4 regions of the Kitasatospora sp. NPDC056446 genome follow, and region 2 is predicted to be linked to each of the others. Evidence: riboswitches for the same ligand, from Rfam matches in the RefSeq annotation. Region 2 holds a riboswitch; each other region holds the start of a gene.

Region 1 (4,448 bases), on a different contig from region 2:
CGCACCACGGCCTCGTCGTCGTGCTCCCAGGCGTGCAGGCGCCAGCCGGGGCCGGCGCCGCCGTCCCGGGCCTCCACCAGGCCCACCAGGAGCGCCTGCCCCCAGGCCTTGGCGGCCTCGCCGACGGTCATGGCCAGGGCCCGGCCCGCCGCGCGGACCTCGTCCGGGAGCAGCTCGCCGCGCTTGTCGACCTCGTCCAGCTCCCCGGCCCAGCGGGCGATCCGGACGGCGTCCACCAGCATCCGACGGGCCAGCGGCGCCAGCTCGGCCGGAGCCGGGAAGCCCTCGGGCACCGGAACCCGGCCCCGCCCGGGCGCGGGGGCGGGCCCTCGTCGCCGGGGTACGCCGTTACGGGGGACACCCGCCCCGTTCGGCCTGCCGCCGGCTGGCCGCTGGGCCGTGCCGGGGAGACGGGTCACCGTCGCACCGGTACCGTTCGGAGGCGGGAGCGGGGCATCACGGTCGCGCGGGTTCCGAGACGTCACGTCGAGCAGTCTTCCCCTTGTACCGGCCTTCTGTCACATCCGGTTGTCCGTACGACCGGACAACCGGCGGCAGCACCTCCGCAAGATCGGGCAACAGCGGCAAACCGCCTGGCCGGAAACGCGTGGCCTGCTCATGCCAGGTGAGCCAGGACGGTTGCCGGAACCGTTCGGGCGGCTACGGAGCGTGATGACGGCGGGTCGCCACAGGGGCCACATTGTGCCCCTGACGGGCCGGTGGCCGCCCCGGACGGCATCGGCGCCGCCCGACGGCCGGACCGGCTGTCGAGCCCGAATCCGGACGGATGGCGGACAAGCCCGGCCGTTTCGGCCGCACGGGAAGTCGGCCGGGCCGACTTCCGGCGGCGCCGGGAGCCTCCGCAACGGCGCGGCCCGGCCCTCGCTCCCGGGGGCGCCCGTTCGACCGGCACCGCCCGGCGGGGCCCTCCCCCTCAGAGCAGCGGGGTGAGCCAGCGGCGGAGGAGCTCGGTGTAGTGGTCCGGGGCGGAGTTCCAGAGGGTGGCGTGGTCGGCGCCGGGGAACGGCCGCAGGCTCACCACGTCGGGGCGGGCGGCGGCGAGGCGTTCGGCACTGCCGAACGGCGAGACCCGGTCGGCCGGGCTGTGCAGCAGGAGGGTGGGGACGCGCAGGTCGGTGCCGTCGGCGATCCGGGAGAAGTCCGCGAGGTCGACGCCGGTGCGGCCCTCGGCGGCGAGCGCGCCGAGCCCGGCGGCGGCGCCCCGGAAGCCGAGGCGCTCGGCGTCGCGGCGGGCGGTGGCCGGCAGGTCGAGCACCGGCGAGTCGAGGACCAGGCCGCGGACGGCGTGCGACCAGGCGGTCCGGGCCGCCGTCTGCAGGACCGTGGTGGCACCGGTCGACCAGCCGTAGAGGATCACCCGGCCCGCGCCGTTGTCGAGCGCCAGCCGTACCGCCGCCTCCACATCGCGCCACTCCGTCTCGCCGAAGTGGCTGTACCCGTCCGGGGAGGCCGGGGCGCCCTCGTCGCCGCGGTAGGTGACGGCGAGCGCGGGCAGGCCCAGGCGGTGCAGGACGGGCAGGACCGGGAGGGTCTGCCCGCGGTCCGCCTCGGGGCCGTGCACCAGGATCACCCAGGTGCCGCGGTTGCCGTCGAGGTACCAGGCCGGAAGGGCACCGAGTTCGCCGTCCGCCGCGGTCTCGGTGAAGGCCAGGCCGAGCGCGGCGGTGGGGTCGCCCAGGTGGACCCGGGGAGTGAAGCGGACCTCGGTGCCCGCGGCGAGGGTGCCCCGGTCCGCGCGCACCAGCCGGCGGGTGACGCCCTGCTCGTCACTGTGCAGGACCTCCTCGACCACCGCGTGGCCGCCACCGTCCCACTCGACCGCCCAGCGGCCGGGGCGCAGGCTCTCCGGACCGCGGCTGAAGGTGATCCTGCCGGCGCCGAGGCTCCGGACGACGACCGGCCCGGACTCCTGGACGGCGGCGACCGGACGGACCATCCGCTCGGAGGCCCGGCGGCCGATCACCAGGACGGCGGCCCCGGCGCCGACGACGGCGGCCGCCACGGTGGCGGCGGTTCCCCAGCGCATAACGTTCCCCGCTCTGTTGCTCACTGTTGCTCACGGACCGGACGGTGTTCGTACACCAGTCCACCGGCGCCCCGTCCGACCGGCCACCGGACTGGGCCGTCCGGGTCACCGGGGGCGGGTCGGAGGCGTGGCTTGTGGGCGTGGGTCAGGGCGAGCGGGTCGTGGGGGGCGCGTCAGGACGAGCGGGTCGGAGGAGAGCGGGTCAGGCCGTCCCGCCGGTCGGCCCGGTGGTGAGGAGGTGCCAGAAGCGGGGGGTGAGGGAGTCGGCGGTCGGGGGCGGGGCGGCGCGGGTGGTGGCGCCCCAGTGGGTGGGGACGTGGTGCTCCTGGTGGAGGGCGGTGAGGGCGGCCGCGAGGGTGTCGGCGGGGGCCGGGACGAGACGGGCGAGGGCGCGCAGGTGCGGCTGCCAGCGGCCGGCGACGCACTGGCGCAGGAGGTGGTCCAGGGCCTCGCGGCGGCCGGTCGCCTCGACCAGCTCGGGCAGGCCCAGGCCGAGGGCCTCGGCGAGGGCCCGGGTCTGCTCCTCGTCGCCGTCCCAGTGGCCGGTCAGTTCGGCCTGCCGGTAGGCGTCAAGGGCGGTGCCGGTGCGGTCGGCGACGGCGGCCTGGCCGAGTTCGCGGGCGATCCGGTGGTCGCGCAGCCGGACCGGGCGGGTGTCCATCAGGACGACGGCGGGGCACCAGAGGGCCCGGGCGAGGGCGATGAACTCGGCCTCGTCGGGGCGCAGCTCGCCGTTCTCCCAGGCCAGGACGTGGACGGGCAGCAGCCGGACACCGTGCGCGGCCATGCCCTCGGCGACCTGCTCGGGGGTCAGCCCGAGGGCGGCCCGGTGGGCGCGGGCGGCCCCCGGCGAGAACGGCACCGGGGGTTGGGCGGCGGGGGGCTTTCTGCGGCGCATGCCACCGAACGGTAGGGGCGGAGCACGGCGCGGCCCCAGCGACCGAACGCACGAAGCGGCCCGGGCCGGGGTGGTGCCGCGCTGGGCGATCCCACAGCCCGTCAGCGGGTGTTCCGTGTGACCAACCCCTCCGTGACCTCGGTTGACTCCCGGTTCGGCCGCGTGATGGGATCCTGGGGCCAATCGGAGGCATGGAGAGGAAGCCGGTGCGAGTCCGGCGCGGTCCCGCCACTGTCACCGGGGAGCACGCTCGGAACTCCCTCCTTGCCCGCCAGCGCACAGGAGGGGCCCATCACGGCAGGCCGTCAGAAGCCGCCGGAAGGCTCCGGGGGTGCGTCCGACCCGGAAGCCAGGAGACTCTCGCCCCCGTTACGTCGAACCAGGGCGCGGACCCTGAGTGAGGACACCCACGCGATGCAGGCTGCCCCGCCCGGCCGGGCTCCGAGCTCTCCCACGACGGGTCGTCCTCCGACGGGCTGCCTTCCGCCGAGCGGCCTCCCGACGGGCCGCCTTCCACTGGTCTGCCTTCCGCTGAGCTGCCTTCCGCCGTGCGGCCGGTGACCGTGCGCCGGGCCGCGATACGCCCGGCGGCCCGCGCCGCCGCGTACGCGCTGGGCGCCGTGGCCGGCTACGCCGCCGACGCCCGCTTCGCCGACCCCCGCCGGGGCCATCCGGTCGCCCTCTTCGGTAGCGCGGCGACCCGGCTGGAGCGGCGGCTGTGGCGCGACGGCCGGGCCGCCGGGGCCGGGTACACCGCGCTGTGCGTGGGCGCGGTCGCGGCGGGCGCGCTCGCCCTGGACCGTACGGCGGGCCGGCGCCCGCTGGGCCGGGCGGCGCTGGCCGCGGCCGCGACCTGGACGGTGCTCGGCGGCACCTCGCTGACCCGGGAGGCCCGTACGATCGGCCGCTCGCTGGCCGACGGCGACCTGACGGCGGCCCGGGAACGGCTGCCGCACCTGTGCGGGCGGGACCCGAGCGCGCTGGACGGCCCGCAGATCGCCCGCGCGGTGGTCGAGTCGGTGGCCGAGAACACCGCCGACGCCGTGGTGAACGCGCTCACCTGGGGTGCCCTGGCGGGCACGCCCGGGCTGCTGGCGTTCCGCGCGGTGAACACCCTGGACGCCATGGTGGGCCACCGCTCGCCGCGCTACGCCCGGTTCGGCTGGGCCTCGGCCCGGCTGGACGACGTGGCGGGCTGGCCGGGCGCCCGGCTGACGGCGCTGCTGACGGTCGCCGCCGCCCCGCACCCCGGCACCGCCTGGCGGGTCTGGCGGCGCGACGGCTCCTCGCACCCGAGCCCCAACGCGGGCCAGGCGGAGTCCGCCTTCGCGGGCGCGGTGGGCGTCCGGCTGGGCGGGACGCTGCGCTACGGCGAGAGGGTCGAGCACCGGCCGGTACTGGGCGCGGAACTGCGGCCGGTGACGGTGGACGACATCGAACGGGCCTGCGCGCTCTCCCGGCGGGTGGGCGTGCTGGCGCTGGGTACGACGGTCGCGGGGCACG
Region 2 (4,448 bases):
GGGCAGCAGGAGGGCGTGGCGCGGGCCGCAGACGAGACGGACCACGTGCGGTACGACCAGGCCGAGGAACCCGATGACGCCGGTGTGGGCGACCAGGCACGCGGTCACCAGCGCGGCGGTGGCGACGAGGACCCAGCGGGTGCGCTCGACGTGGACGCCGAGGGAGCGGGCGGCGGTCTCGCCGAAGGCGAAGGCGTCCAGGTCGCGGGCCGAGGAGGCCAGGACCGTGACACCGACCAGCGCCACCGCCGTCAGGAAGACGGCGGTGGGCCACCGCACGCCGGCGACCGAGCCCAGCGTCCACTCCATGACACCGCGTGCCGCGTTGCGGTCCCCGAGGACCATCACGACGAACGAGGTGTAGGCCCCGCACATCTGTCCCACGGCGATGCCGGCGAGCACGGTCCGGGTGGTCGGTAGCGACCGGGTGCGCGCGCCGGCCAGTGCCAGGACGACGACGGCGGCGAGCAGGGCGCCGGCGAAGGCCGCCGTCGACACCGCGCCGGTGCCCAGGGCACCGGACACGCCGACGCCGAGGACGATCACGGTGACCGCGCCGGCGGCGGCTCCGTCCGAGATCCCGAGCAGGAAGGGATCGGCCAGGTCGTTCCCGGTCAGCGTCTGCAGCACGGCGCCGCAGACCGCGAGGCCGGCGCCGGTGGCAGCCGCTCCCAGGACCCGCGGCAGCCGCAACTGCCAGACGATCTGGTCGTCCAGCAGCGTCACCTGCGGGTCGCCCAGACCGAGACGGCGCAGCACGACGTCGATCACCGTCCCGACCGGTTCGTGCCGCGAGCCCACGGCGAGGCCGAGCAGCACGGTGGCCAGGAGCAGGGCCGCGCCGACGGCCAGGGCCGCCGGGGGGGGGGCCCCCCCCCCGGGGGCCCCCCCGGGCGGCCGCCGCGCGGGCCGGGGCGGGGGCGGCGGGGCCCGGACCGGCGGGCCGCGCGACGGCGGGGTGGGGTGCGTCGGGGTGGGGCGCGGCGGGGTGGGGCGCGGTCATGAACCCGGGTGCAGTCGGCCCAGCCCCGCGGACACCCGGGCGGCGCCGTCGGCGAGCAGGACGCCGGGGGTCGACTCCGAGAACGGCACCACCACGAAGGCCTTGCGCTGTACGGCGGTGAGCTTGCCCAGCACCGGGTCGTTCGTCAGGTAGTCGATCTTGGACTGGGCCGTGTCCCAGCCGGCGTCCGCGACCACGATGGCGTCCGGGTCCGCCGCGACGACCTTCTCCCAGCTGACGTTCTGCCAGCCGCCGGGCAGGTCCGCGAAGACGTTGCGGGCGCCCACGGCGTCCAGCACGAGCTGGGGCCCGCCGTGGCCCGCGCCGACGAACGGCGCCTTGGTGTCCGAGTCGAACCACAGGACCTTCGGGTCCTTGCCCGCGGCCGCCGCCGTGAACCCGGCGAGCTGCTGCTCCTGCTGCTGCCGGATCGCGGTGGCCCGCTCCGTGACACCGAAGACCCTGGCGACGTCGTCCAGTTCGCCCCACACCGCCTGCCAGGTCGGCGGCGGCACCTGGCTCTTGTCCGAGCAGCCGAACGGGGACAGGTACGACGGGATGCCCTGGCCGCGCAGCTCCTCCCGGGTGCCCGCGACCTTGGCGGTGAAGGCGCTGGAGTAGGAGGCGTACAGGAAGTCGGGACGGGCCGCGAGGAGCTTCTCCTTCGTCGGGTAGTCCTTGGAGAGCACCGGGACGGAGTCGTAGGCCGCCTTCCACTTCTCCGGGACGGCGTCGTCGAGGTAGGCGGTACCGGCCATCCGGGACTGCAGGCCGAGCGCCAGGGCGACCTCGGTGGCCCCCTGGTTGAGCGTCACCAGCCGGTCGGGCGGCGCGCCGACCGTCACGGTGGTCCCGCAGTTGTCCACGCTGACCGGCGCGGCGCTGCCGGTCGTCCCGCCGGAGGCGACGGGTGCGGGGGCGCCCGCGCAGGCTCCCAGCACGCCGACGGATAGCAGGGCCGCGACCGCCCGGCCGACATGTGTGCCGACACGTGTCGGACCTGTGGGACGTACAGAACGTATGGGACGTACAGAACGTATGGGACGAACTGATCGCATGGACGGCATGGATCGTAGGGATCGGACCGGATGCGGGTACGGCAGATCGCTGGGCACGTGTTCTCCAAAACCCTCGTGGAACATGTCGCGCCGTGGCCGGTCTCCTGGCTTCCGCATCGACGTGCCGCGGCCGACCTTCCCAAGCGGCTCTTCCAGCCCGCCCAGTGGTCCCGACCGCTGGGAAAGCCGGTCGGCGAGGGCCGCGGTACTCCGCGGCAACAGTGGCGAGGGCCGCACCGGACTCAGACCGGTTTCCCGTACACCACGGCGTTGGCACGCTATCAGGCACGGTCAGGCCGGTGAGGGCCAGGTCACGGGATGATCGTCTGGATCGCTCGTGGGGGGTGGCGGATGGACCGGCCTGACGGCCCGTCCGGTGCCGCCGGTCAGGTGCGCGCGTCCGGTGCGCCGGTCAGGGCCGCCGGACGGCCGCCTCGTCCAGCGACAGGGTCCGCGCGGTGGCGTCGACCGTCGCCCGCACGCCGAGCGGCAGCGGCAGGTTCGGCCCGGCGTGGCCGAACTCCACCTGCCCGAGCACCGGCAGGTCCCGGTCGCCGACCACGTCCAGCACGACCTCGCGCAGCGCCGGGACGTCCGTGCCGCAGCCGGCGGCGGCCACCTGGTGCGGCACGCCGACGACCATCCCCGCGATCCGGTCGAGCACCCCGGCGAGGCGCAGCACGTGCAGGTCGTGCCAGAGGGCCGACAGCGGGCGGTCCACCTCCTCCCAGAAGAGCAGCGCGCCGTCGAAGCGCTCGGCCGGCAGGGCGAAGGGTGTCGCCTGAAGGGCCACCAGGCGGCCGAGCAGCCCGCCGATCAGCGGTCCGCTCGCCCGCCCGGCCCGCCAGCACTCCCAGGAGGCGGAGGCCGGCAGCGGCCCGAGCGGCTCGGCCGCCGACAGCAGCCGGCCGTAGACCCCGGCGAGCTCCGCCCGGCGGGCGGCCGTGGCCGCGCTCTGCCAGGAGCCGCCCAGGCCGTAGGTCGCCATGTCGCCGTGTATGCCGACCAGCCCCGTCCTGCCGAACAGTGCCAGGTGGACCAGTGAGAGGTCGCTGCAGCCCAGGAACGGCTTGGGGTCGGCCCGTACCGCGTCCATGTCCAGCAGGTCCAGGTAGCCGACCGCGGCCTGGCCGCCGGTGTGGGCCACGATCGCCCGGACCTCGGGGTCGCGCAGCAGGCCGTTGAACTCCGCGGCCTGCTCGGCCGGTGACCCGGCGGCCCACCAGCGCCGACGGCCGCCGCTCGTGGCCGGGGTGCGGTGCACCCGGAACCCCCACTCCCGCAGCTCCGCCACTCCACGGGCCAGCAGCGCCGCGGCGTCGTCCTCCAGCGGCCCGGACGGCGCCGACACGACGACCAGGTCGCCGGGCGCCAGCGCGCGCGGCCGGAGCGGGCCGTCCTGCCGTCCGGTAAATTCGAACGCGTTGTCGATTGCCGTCATGCGGCCTGTCTACCAGACGGGTCCGACAGTCGGGTGCGGCAGCCGGACCCGGGCCCGGTGTCCGCCGCGTGCCCCGGGCGCATCGGGCGGTGCCGTCGGCGCGGTCGGGAAGCACGCGGGAGCCGAGGGGTCAGCGTGCCGTGGGGAAGGCGGCGCGCAGCGCGGATCCCCGGGTGACGAACGCGACCCGGATGACGGGCAGCACGCAGACCGCCTGCATCACGGCGTACCAGAGCGGGCAGACACCCGGGATCAGATCGACGCCGACGATCGCGATCGGCATGATGACGGCGAGGGCGCTCACGCGATCGAAGGCCCGTCGGGATCCCCGGGAGGCGGAGACGGTGATCCGGTGGATCAGCACGGCGACCACGGGCAGCAGGGCTGCCCGGACCCACATGAACGTGTTCACCGTGTGACCGCCGGACACCGCGACGACCGCGACGACCGCGAGGAGGGCGACGGCGCTGAGCGCGCCGTAGATCTTGACACTGTTCTTCACCGTGTCGAAGGCTTCCTGGGTGCGGGGGCTGTCGAGGAGTGCCGTCCCGGCCGTGTTCTCGTTGGTTTCCATGCTCACCGACGTTAGGAAGCGCCGGGCCGACGCGGTATCCGGCTGGACCCACGGGTGGGTGGGGGTAGCCCCACTCCCCGGCCGACCACGGCCTCGGCGGGCTCCGCGCGGTGCACAGTGGGAGCACCGGACGGAAAGCGAAGGAAGAGTCATGAGACAGCTGGGTTCGTGGGCGGCGCGCGTCGGCGTGGGGTTCGTACGGGCGTGCGTCGTGGCGGCCGTCAGCATGCTGGTCCCGGCCGTGTGGGCCGCCGCCGTGGCGCTGGGGATCTGGTGGGGCGCGGGAAACCCGTGGTCGTGGCTGGCGCCGGTCGTGCTGGTGAGCGTGGGCACGCTCGCCCTGTCCCGCCCGGTCTGCCGGATGGTCCGCTT
Region 3 (4,448 bases), on a different contig from region 2:
CCCGCAGCAGGGCGACCACCTCGTCGGTGTCCGGGACGCGCGGGGAGTGGATGTCCCAGACGCCGGGGCCGACCTCGCGCGGGTAGCCGGCCCGGGCGAGTTCGCCGGCGACCTCCATGTGGGAGCGGGTGGCCTCCAGGGAGATGACGTCCGCGTCGAGTTCGTCGATCGCGGTCATGATCGCGCCGAACTCGGCGTAGCACATGTGGGTGTGGATCTGGGTGTCGGAGCGGACCCCGGAGGTGGCCAGGCGGAAGGCCTCGGTGGCCCAGTCCAGGTAGGCCGGGCGGTCGGCGGCGCGCAGCGGGAGGGTCTCGCGCAGGGCCGGTTCGTCGACCTGGACGACGGCGGCGCCGGCGGCGTCCAGGTCGGTGACCTCGTCGCGCAGGGCCAGGGCGACCTGGCGGGCGGTGTCGGCGAGCGGCTGGTCGTCGCGGACGAAGGACCAGGCGAGCATGGTGACCGGGCCGGTGAGCATGCCCTTGACCGGGCGGCGGGTGAGGCCCTGCGCGTACTCGAACCAGTCGACGGTCATCGGGTGCGGGCGGGAGATGTCCCCGGCGAGGACCGGCGGGCGTACGTAGCGGGTGCCGTAGGACTGCACCCAGCCGTGCCGGGTGGCGAGGTAGCCGGTGAGCTGCTCGGCGAAGTACTGGACCATGTCGTTGCGTTCGGGTTCGCCGTGGACGAGGACGTCCAGGCCGGCCTTCTCCTGGTAGGCGACGACCTCGCGGACCTCGGCCGCCATCCGCTCGCGGTAGGCGGCGCCGTCGATCCGACCCGCCGTCAGATCGGCTCGGGCCAGTCGAAGTTCGGTGGTCTGCGGGAAGGAACCGATCGTGGTGGTCGGCAGCAGCGGCAGGCCGAGCCGGACGCTCTGGGCCTCGGCGCGTACGGGGTAGGGATCGGCGCGGCGGGCGTCGTCGGCGGTGACGGCGGCGGTGCGGGCGCGCACGGCCGGGTCGCGGGTGATGGGCGAGTTGGCGCGGGAGGCCAGGTCGGCGCGGTTGGCGGCGCGTTCGGCGGTGATGGCGCCGGTGCCTTCGCGCAGGCCGCGGGCGAGCAGCGCGGCCTCGGCGGCCTTCTGCCGGGCGAAGGCGAGCCAGCGGGCGATCTGCGGGTCCAACTCCCGTTCGGCGGTGGCGTCCAGGGGGACGTGCAGCAGCGAGCAGGAGGGCGCGACGTCGACGGTTCCGGCGAGGCCGAGCAGGGTCGCCAGGGTGGCGAGCGACTTCTCCAGGTCGTTGATCCAGATGTTGCGGCCGTCGATGACGCCGGCCACCAGGCGCTTGCCGGGCAGGCCGCCGACGGCGGCGAGGTCGTCCAGGTTGGCGGCGGCCGGGCCGGTGAAGTCCAGGGCCAGGCCCTCGACCGGGGCCTTGGCCAGCACGGGCAGGGCCTCGCCGAGCCGGTCGAAGTAGCTCGCGACCAGCAGCTTCGGCCGGTCGGCCAGGGCCCCCAGGTCGCGGTAGGCGCGGGCGGCGGCGTTCAGTTCGGCCGGGGTGCGGTCCTGGACGAGCGCGGGCTCGTCCAGCTGCACCCACCCGGCGCCGGCCGCCTTCAACTCTGCGAGCAGCCGGGCGTAGACGGGCAGCAGCCGGTCCAGCAGCGTGATCGGCTGGAAGTCGGCCGCCACCCCCGGGGCCGGCTTGGCGAGCAGCAGGTAGGTGACCGGCCCGACCAGCACCGGCCGGGCGTCATGGCCGAGCGCGAGCGCCTCCCGCAGCTCCCCGACCGCCTTGGCCGGGTTCGCCGCGAACTCGGTATCCGGCCCCAACTCGGGCACCAGGTAGTGGTAGTTGGTGTCGAACCACTTCGTCATCTCCAGCGGCGCGACGTCCTGCGTGCCGCGCGCCATGGCGAAGTACCCGTCCAGCGGGTCGGCCTCGACGGCCGCGCGGTGGCGGGCCGGGATCGCGCCGACGGCGACCGTCGTGTCCAGCACGTGGTCGTAGAGCGAGGAGTCGCCGGTGGGGACCTCCTCGATCCCGGCGTCGGCGAGCTGCTGCCAGTTCTCCCGGCGCAGTTCGGCGGCGGCAGTCAGCAGGGCCTCCGCCGTGACGGCGCCCTTCCAGTAGCCCTCGATCGCCTTCTTCAGTTCCCGGTTGCGGCCCTGGCGGGGGTAGCCGTGCACGGTGGCGAGGGTTGCCGCCGCTGCGGACTTCGTGGTCAAGGGACTCTCCTTCGCGAGCCTGTTTCCTCACATACCCGGCGACGGGAGGAGGACGCGAAGGGATGACGAACCGGACGGGTGCCCGCACACGGGCACGACTCCGCCAGGTATGGTCGCCGACCCGCCCTCGGGATCACCGGATGGCCGCGCGCGAACGGTCGCGCACGGGCAGTGGCAGGTCTTCGGACTCGCGGGCACACCCGCCCTGGCTCCAGGACAGGCACCTACTGGCCGTCGCTTCCCAGACCCTCCCGGGCCCAGTGCGTATGACGGCGGTCGTTCCCACTCACCGCTGCGGGGCAGTCCCGGATTCCCACCGGGTTCCCTCTTGCGACGCGCCTGCCTGGCGGACAGGGCGAACCAGCTGCGCGGCCAGCTTAGAGTGCGTACGGCGTTCCGGACAGCGGGTTCCGGGATCCTGTCCGAAGGATGGACACCACCCCGCGGGCCCGGCGGACCGGCGGCCGGCTGACGCTCAGTCCACGGCGACGGCAGTGAACTCGGCCGTGTGGACCGTGTCGCCGTGCTTGAAGTCGAGGTAGAGCCGGTACGGGCCCGCGGTGGGGGCGACGGCGTGGAAGGTGACGTCCGGGCCGGGCGCGGTGGCGCCGTCGCCGGGCTCCCCGTTCGGGTGGACGTGCAGGTAGGCGAGGTCGGCGGCGCGCAGGGCGACCAGGTGGCCGTAGGCCGCGAGGTAGGGCTGGAGGTCGGTGACCGGGGAGCCGTCGCGGGCGACCAGGAAGGTCAGCGGCGCGCCCCGCCCGGCGGCCAACTGCCCGGCCAGGGTGACGGTGTAGCCGTCGACGTCGGCGGTCGCGGCGGGCTCGGGCAGCGGGCGGTCGGCGGACCCGCCGGGGAGGGCGACGTCCACGCCGAGGGTCAGCGGGGCCGCGCCGACGGCCTTGAAGTCGGCGTACACGTGGTAGGCGGCGGGCCCGTCGAAGGGGGTGGCCACCCGCCAGGTGCCGTCGGCGTCCAGCTCGGGGTGGACGTGGCGGTAGCCGGAGAGGTCGCGGCGCACCACGATCAGGTGCAGCAGCGCCTCGTGCTGGGGCTCGTACGCGGTGACGGGCTCGCCGTCGGCGCCGGTGATGCGGAAGGTGAACTCGCCGTCGGGGCCGACGGTCTCCGGCACCAGGGTGAAGCCCTGGTCGGAGGCCGTCAGCCCCTGCGGGGCGCCGTGCCCGGCGTGGTGGCCGTGGTCCGCGTTCCCGTCGTGCCCGTCGTGCCCGGCGTGCCCGTGGTGCTCGGCGTGCCCATGGTTCCCGTGGTTCTCGTGTGACTCATGGTGCTGGTGGTGCTGGTGCGTGTTCATGCGGACAACTGTGGCGCGGCGGAGACGAGTTGTCCATGGACATATCGCCCGATCTCCATACCCCCCATGGGCATACCCGATCCACTCCGCGCCGGGCCCGGCCGGCCGGTCGGCTCCCGCCTACGACCCGGCCCCCTCCTCCCGGTGGCGCCACCGCACCGGGTCGACGGCCTCCGTGGCTCCCCGGGCGGTCCGCACCAGCGGCCGGTACCCCGCGCAGGAGAGCACCAGCATCTCGTTGTCGCCCGGCTGGAACTCGTACGCCACCCGCTCCACCCGGCTCGGGATGCCGAGTCCGGCCAGGTCCCGGCGCAGCCGCTCCAGCCCCGGGTACCTGACCCGGGTGTCGTACACCATCAGCGGGAACAGCCGGACTTCCCGGCGCGCCACCCGGGCGAGCTCCAGCAGGGCCGCCCGGTGAAAGTGCTCGTCCAAGCGGCTGCCGTACGAGAAGATCAGGTGCGAGCTGAGCACCAGGTCGAACTCATTGTCGGCGAAGGGCAGTTCGGGCAACGATCCGGCGACGTAGCGGTCCGGGCGGGCGGCGATGTCGGCGCGGAAGAGGCGGGCGTTGGCGGTCCACTGGCGGATCATGTCGTCCGCGTCGTCGTACCAGGTCCACGGGTACCCCGCCGTCTCCTTCCGCAGCAGCTCGCGCTTGAACTCCGTCTCCCGCTCCACCAGCAGGCCCAAGTCCTCGCGGTGGTCCGCGTACTGGCGGTCCACGGCGACGGCGTCGATGCCGAGCGGGCCCGCTTCGGCGACGAAGCTCGCCGCGCCGGCCGGGCAGTCCAGGATGCGCTGCTCCAAGTCGCCGTCGGTGAGCGTGAACATCGCCCGGTACTCCGCGAAGGAGCGTGCGCTGACCAGCACCGCGTCACCCCCGGCCGACGAACGGCATGGTGGTGGGCAGCACCACCAGGGACTGGATGACGGTGTCGGCCGGCTGGGAGGCCATCA
Region 4 (4,448 bases), on a different contig from region 2:
GCGCAGCACGGGCAGTCGTTGGCGAGCGGCACGTCGTCCACGTCGAACGGCCCTGCCGCGTCCAGGAGTTCGCGGTGGACCAGGCCGAGCGAGGCGTCCCGCAGGTCGTGCCGCAGCACCACCGCGTCCACCGCGGCGGCGGCCAGTTCCCGTACGGCGGCCCGGCGTTCGTCGGCGTGCAGGCCGGCGACGACGACCACCGGCAGCTTGATCCCGTCCGGCGAGCCGGACACCCCGCTCACCAGCTCGCCTTGCGGACGCCCGGCAGGTACCCGGCGTGGGCCTGCCCGCGCAGGTTGATCCGGGAGAGGCCGAAGGCGCGCAGGTAGCCGCGGGGGCGGCCGTCCACGGCGTCCCGGTTGCGGATCCGGGTGGCACTGGCGTCCCGTGGTTGGCGGGCGAGTTCGGCCTGTGCGGCGGCCCGTTCGGCGGCGGCGGTGCCGGGGTGGGCGATGGTGCGCTTGAGTTCGGCCCGGCGCCGCGCGTACCGCGCGACGATCGCGCGCCGCCGCTCGTTCTTGACGATCTTGCTCCGCTTGGCCATCAGACCTTCTCCCCCCGGGCCCGGATGCGGGCGACGGCGGCGGCGACGCCGATCGAGTCGACGGTGCGGATGCCCTTGGCGCTCAGCGTGAGCCGGACGTAGCGGCCCTCGCCGGGCAGCCAGTAGCGCTTGCGCTGGATGTTGGGGTCGAAGCGGCGGCTGGTGCGGCGGTGCGAGTGCGAGATCGCGTTGCCGAACCCGGGGCGGCGGCCGGTGAGTTGGCAGTGGGCGGACATGGGTGCTCCCTGGCGTCCGGGAATGGGCGGGGACAGGGCTCACGTTACACCAGATGAAAATGAATTCCATTTCGGTGTACGGTTCCGGTCCAGCACCCGACCCAGCACCCCAGGCCCCAGGAGGACACCCCATGGCCCGCAGCGAACTGCGCCCCGTGATCAAGCTCCGCTCCACCGCCGGCACCGGGTTCACGTACGTGACCCGCAAGAACCGCCGCAACGACCCGGACCGCATCGTCCTGCGCAAGTACGACCCGGTCGCGGGCCGGCACGTCGACTTCCGCGAAGAGCGCTGAACGCCGGAACGGCGCCTCCCCGGCCGGGGAGGCGCCGTTCCGCGGGGACGCGCTCACGACCCTTCGGGCACCCAGCGCTTCTCGACCTTGGCGAGCTTCCAGTAGCCGATCGCCAGCGCCCAGACCACCACGAACAGCCCGGCGATCGCGTAGCCGACGTTGTCCAGCGAGATGTTCGCGATCCAGCCGGTCACCGGGTCGGTCAGGTCGAACTTCTCGTGCAGCACCCCGACCAGCTCGATGGTGCCGATGATGAAGGCCACCGCGATCGACAGCCCGGTGATGGTCAGGTTGTAGTAGACCTTGCGCACCGGGTTGGAGAAGGCCCACTGGTACGCGAAGTTCATGAACGTCCCGTCCAGGGTGTCGAACAGGCTCATCCCGGCCGCGAACAGCAGCGGCAGGCAGACGATCGCGTACCAGGGCAGCCCGGCGGCCGCGCCCGAGCCGGCCATCACCATCAGGGTGACCTCGGTCGCGGTGTCGAAGCCCAGCCCCAGCACCATGCCGACCGGGAACATCTGCCCGGGCCGGGTGATCGAGCGGGTCGCCCGGTTCAGCACCCGGGCCATGAAGCCGCGCGAGTCCAGGTGCGCCTCCAGCTCCGCCTCGTCGAACTTCCCGGCCCGCATCGAGCGGAACACCTTGAGGATGCCGAACAGCGCCGCCAGGTTGAGCGCGCCGATCAGGTAGAGGAAGGCGCCGGAGGCCGTGGTGCCGACCAGCCCGAGCCACTTGTGGGTGGCCGACTCGTCGTCCATCAGCGTGTTCGCCAGCTGCGCGCCGCCCGCCACCAGGGCGGCCATGATGACCACCATCGAGGAGTGCCCGAGCGCGAACCAGAAGCCCACCGAGACCGGCCGCTTGCCGTCCGCCATCAGCTTGCGGGTGGTGTTGTCGATCACCGCGATGTGGTCGGCGTCGAAGGCGTGCCGCATCCCGAGGGTGTACGCGGTGATGCCCAGGCCCACCCCGAAGACCTGGGTGCCGACCGTGTACCCCTCGGGGGCCACCAGGAAGACGAGCGTCCCGAAGGCCACCACGTGCATGGCCAGGATCACCCCCATCAATCCGGCGGTGCGCAGGGTGTCCTCGCGCTTCCATCTGAAGGCGGGCAGCGCCGACGGCACCGCTTTCGCGTCCGCGGCGACGGTTTCGGGCAGGGTCATGTCCGGATCACGCTCCAACACCTCGTGGAATGACGTCGTGAAGTGCCGTGGCCGGTCTCCTGGCTTACGGGACGTCCGAGTCCGCCTTCCCAGGTGCGCGGGGCACCCAGTGGCGTCGTGGACACGGACGGCGTTCCCTCGCGGACGAAGGAACTGACCCGATCACAGTGGCGAGGGCCGCTCCGGACTTGGACCCCTGGGGGTCCGTCACCGGTCTTCCCGAGCACCACGGCGGGGAACACCGTAGGGGCCGCGCCCGACCCGTGCAAGGCTGCGCACCTGCGCAGGTGTCCAGGATCACAGCCCCGCTCCTGCGAGAATGCGGACATGCATCTCGTACCGGCCGAACGCGCGGGCCACCGCACCATCGACGGACACCGGGTCTGCGAGGCCATCGCCGCGATCGGCGACACCGCGCACGTCCGGTCCTGGGCCGAGCGGTTCTCCCTGCTCGCCGACCCCGGGCGGCTCGCCCTGCTGCTCGCCCTCCACCGGGCCGGCCCGCTCGCCGTCACCGACCTCGCGGTCGCCACCGGCATGCGCGACCCCGCCGTCTCCCAGGCCCTGCGGCTGCTGCGCACGGCCGGCGTGGTCACCGGCGACAAGGACGGCCGTGTGGTGCGCTACCGGCTCGTGGACGAGAGCATGCGCCCCCTCCTCGACGAATGCGCCGCCGGCGAGCACCACGAGCCCACCGCCGCGGCCGGCTGACCGACACTCGGGGAACAGCGCCCGGCGCGCACCCCGGGTGAGTACGATCATGCTGTGCCGTCCCACCCCCACGCCTGGCCCGCCGACCGATGGAACACCGACCCGGTCAAGGCCCGCGTGCTGGCGGTCGCCCGCACCCTCACCTCGGCCACCCGGGTCCTGGACGTCCTCGCCCTGCTGAGCCCGGCCGGCATCGAGCGGTACTTCACCGTCAACCCCGGCTCCGTCTTCGCCGACCGCGCCCTGGACGACTACCTGCACGACCTGCCCGGCTACACCGTCCTGGACTGGGAGGACGCCGTCCGCCTCCCCTTCGACCTGGCCGTCGCCTGTGCCGTCCACTCCTCCATGCACCGCCTGGACGCCCGGCTGGTCGTCCTCCCGCACGGCGCCGGCTACAACCGCCTGGTGGCCGAGTCCACCGGCGACACGGTCAGCTCCGCCGGCCTGTCCCGCAACGAACTCACCCACCACGGGCGGGTGTTCGTGGACGCCCTCGGCCTCTCCCACCCCGAACAGCTGGACCGGCTTCGGTCCTCCTGCCCGGAGGCACTGGACGTCGCCCAGGTGGTCGGCGACCCGTGCTTCGACCGGATGCTCGCCAGCCGGCGCTCCCGCGACGCCTACCGCGCCGCGCTCGGCGCCACCGGCCGCCGACGGCTCGTCGTCGTCAGCTCCACCTGGAGCGAGCACTCGTCACTGGGCAGCCACCCCCGGCTGCCCCAGCGGCTGGTCCGCCAACTGCCCGCCGACGAGTACACGGTGGCCGTCGTCCTACACCCCAACGTCTGGAGCCGGCACGACCCCCGGGCCCTGCTCGACGACGCCCGGCGGATGGGCCTGCGCCTGATCCCGCCCCACCAGGGCTGGCAGGCCGCGCTCGTCGCCGCCGACTGCGTGATCGGCGACCACGGCTCGGTCACCGTCTACGGCGCCGCCCTGGAGCACCGCACCCTGCTCGTCGCCACCGGCGCCGCCGAACTCGACCCGCGCTCCCCCGGCTACGCCTTCGGCCAGGCCGCACCCCTGCTCGACCCGGACGGGGACCTCGCCGCCCAGCTGGAACTGGCCTTCGCCCAGGCGCCGGCCGACCTCCGGGAGATCACCGGCCGCGCACTCGCCCACCCCGGCGGATCCGCCCGGCTGCTGCGCCCGCTGCTCTACTCCTTCCTGGACCGGCTGGACGAGCCCCGGGACGAACCGGCCCTGCCGCCCTACCCCCGGCCCGTCCCCTGCCCCGGGGACACCGACCGGCCCACCGCGTACGAGGTCGAGGGCAGGAGCGAGGGCCCGGAGGTCAGCCTGCGGCGCTACCCCTTCGACCCCCACGACCACACCCCGCGCGGCTTCCACGCCCTGACCGACGACCACCCCGGCGACGCCCTGCGCTACACGGCCGAGGTCCTCGCCCGCACCGAGGCCCACGCCGAACGCCCCGCCGCCCGCTGGCTCGCCGACACCGCCGCCGAACTCCCCGGCCTCGCCGTCGCGG

The links. Region 2 has a riboswitch for cobalamin ahead of ACFQ6N_RS01070 (ABC transporter substrate-binding protein). Riboswitches for the same ligand answer to the same signal wherever they lie in the genome.
Region 1: another riboswitch for cobalamin. It lies ahead of ACFQ6N_RS31610 (cobalamin biosynthesis protein); the one in region 2 lies ahead of ACFQ6N_RS01070 (ABC transporter substrate-binding protein).
Region 3: another riboswitch for cobalamin. It lies ahead of metE (5-methyltetrahydropteroyltriglutamate--homocysteine S-methyltransferase); the one in region 2 lies ahead of ACFQ6N_RS01070 (ABC transporter substrate-binding protein).
Region 4: another riboswitch for cobalamin. It lies ahead of ACFQ6N_RS13565 (HoxN/HupN/NixA family nickel/cobalt transporter); the one in region 2 lies ahead of ACFQ6N_RS01070 (ABC transporter substrate-binding protein).

Annotation. Positions count from the first base shown of each region.
Region 1 is NZ_JBHTRF010000071.1:1,175-5,622, forward strand. It holds gene ACFQ6N_RS31595 (hypothetical protein) at 1-293, opposite strand, end outside; gene ACFQ6N_RS31600 (alpha/beta hydrolase family protein) at 935-2,047, opposite strand; gene ACFQ6N_RS31605 (helix-turn-helix domain-containing protein) at 2,250-2,945, opposite strand; cobalamin riboswitch at 3,141-3,305, shown strand; gene ACFQ6N_RS31610 (cobalamin biosynthesis protein) at 3,503-4,448, shown strand, end outside.
Region 2 is NZ_JBHTRF010000001.1:217,220-221,667, forward strand. It holds gene ACFQ6N_RS01065 (FecCD family ABC transporter permease) at 1-819, opposite strand, end outside; gene ACFQ6N_RS01070 (ABC transporter substrate-binding protein) at 1,000-1,944, opposite strand; cobalamin riboswitch at 2,138-2,343, opposite strand; gene ACFQ6N_RS01075 (LD-carboxypeptidase) at 2,474-3,502, opposite strand; gene ACFQ6N_RS01080 (hypothetical protein) at 3,633-4,076, opposite strand; gene ACFQ6N_RS01085 (sensor histidine kinase) at 4,228-4,448, shown strand, end outside.
Region 3 is NZ_JBHTRF010000045.1:51,943-56,390, reverse strand. It holds gene metE (5-methyltetrahydropteroyltriglutamate--homocysteine S-methyltransferase) at 1-2,173, opposite strand, end outside; cobalamin riboswitch at 2,329-2,553, opposite strand; gene ACFQ6N_RS25710 (hypothetical protein) at 2,649-3,488, opposite strand; gene ACFQ6N_RS25705 (methyltransferase domain-containing protein) at 3,609-4,361, opposite strand; gene ACFQ6N_RS25700 (SDR family oxidoreductase) at 4,366-4,448, opposite strand, start outside.
Region 4 is NZ_JBHTRF010000017.1:121,480-125,927, reverse strand. It holds gene ACFQ6N_RS13585 (CobW family GTP-binding protein) at 1-242, opposite strand, end outside; gene rpsN (30S ribosomal protein S14) at 239-544, opposite strand; gene rpmB (50S ribosomal protein L28) at 544-780, opposite strand; gene rpmG (50S ribosomal protein L33) at 912-1,076, shown strand; gene ACFQ6N_RS13565 (HoxN/HupN/NixA family nickel/cobalt transporter) at 1,130-2,245, opposite strand; cobalamin riboswitch at 2,277-2,491, opposite strand; gene ACFQ6N_RS13560 (ArsR/SmtB family transcription factor) at 2,573-2,956, shown strand; gene ACFQ6N_RS13555 (hypothetical protein) at 3,011-4,448, shown strand, end outside.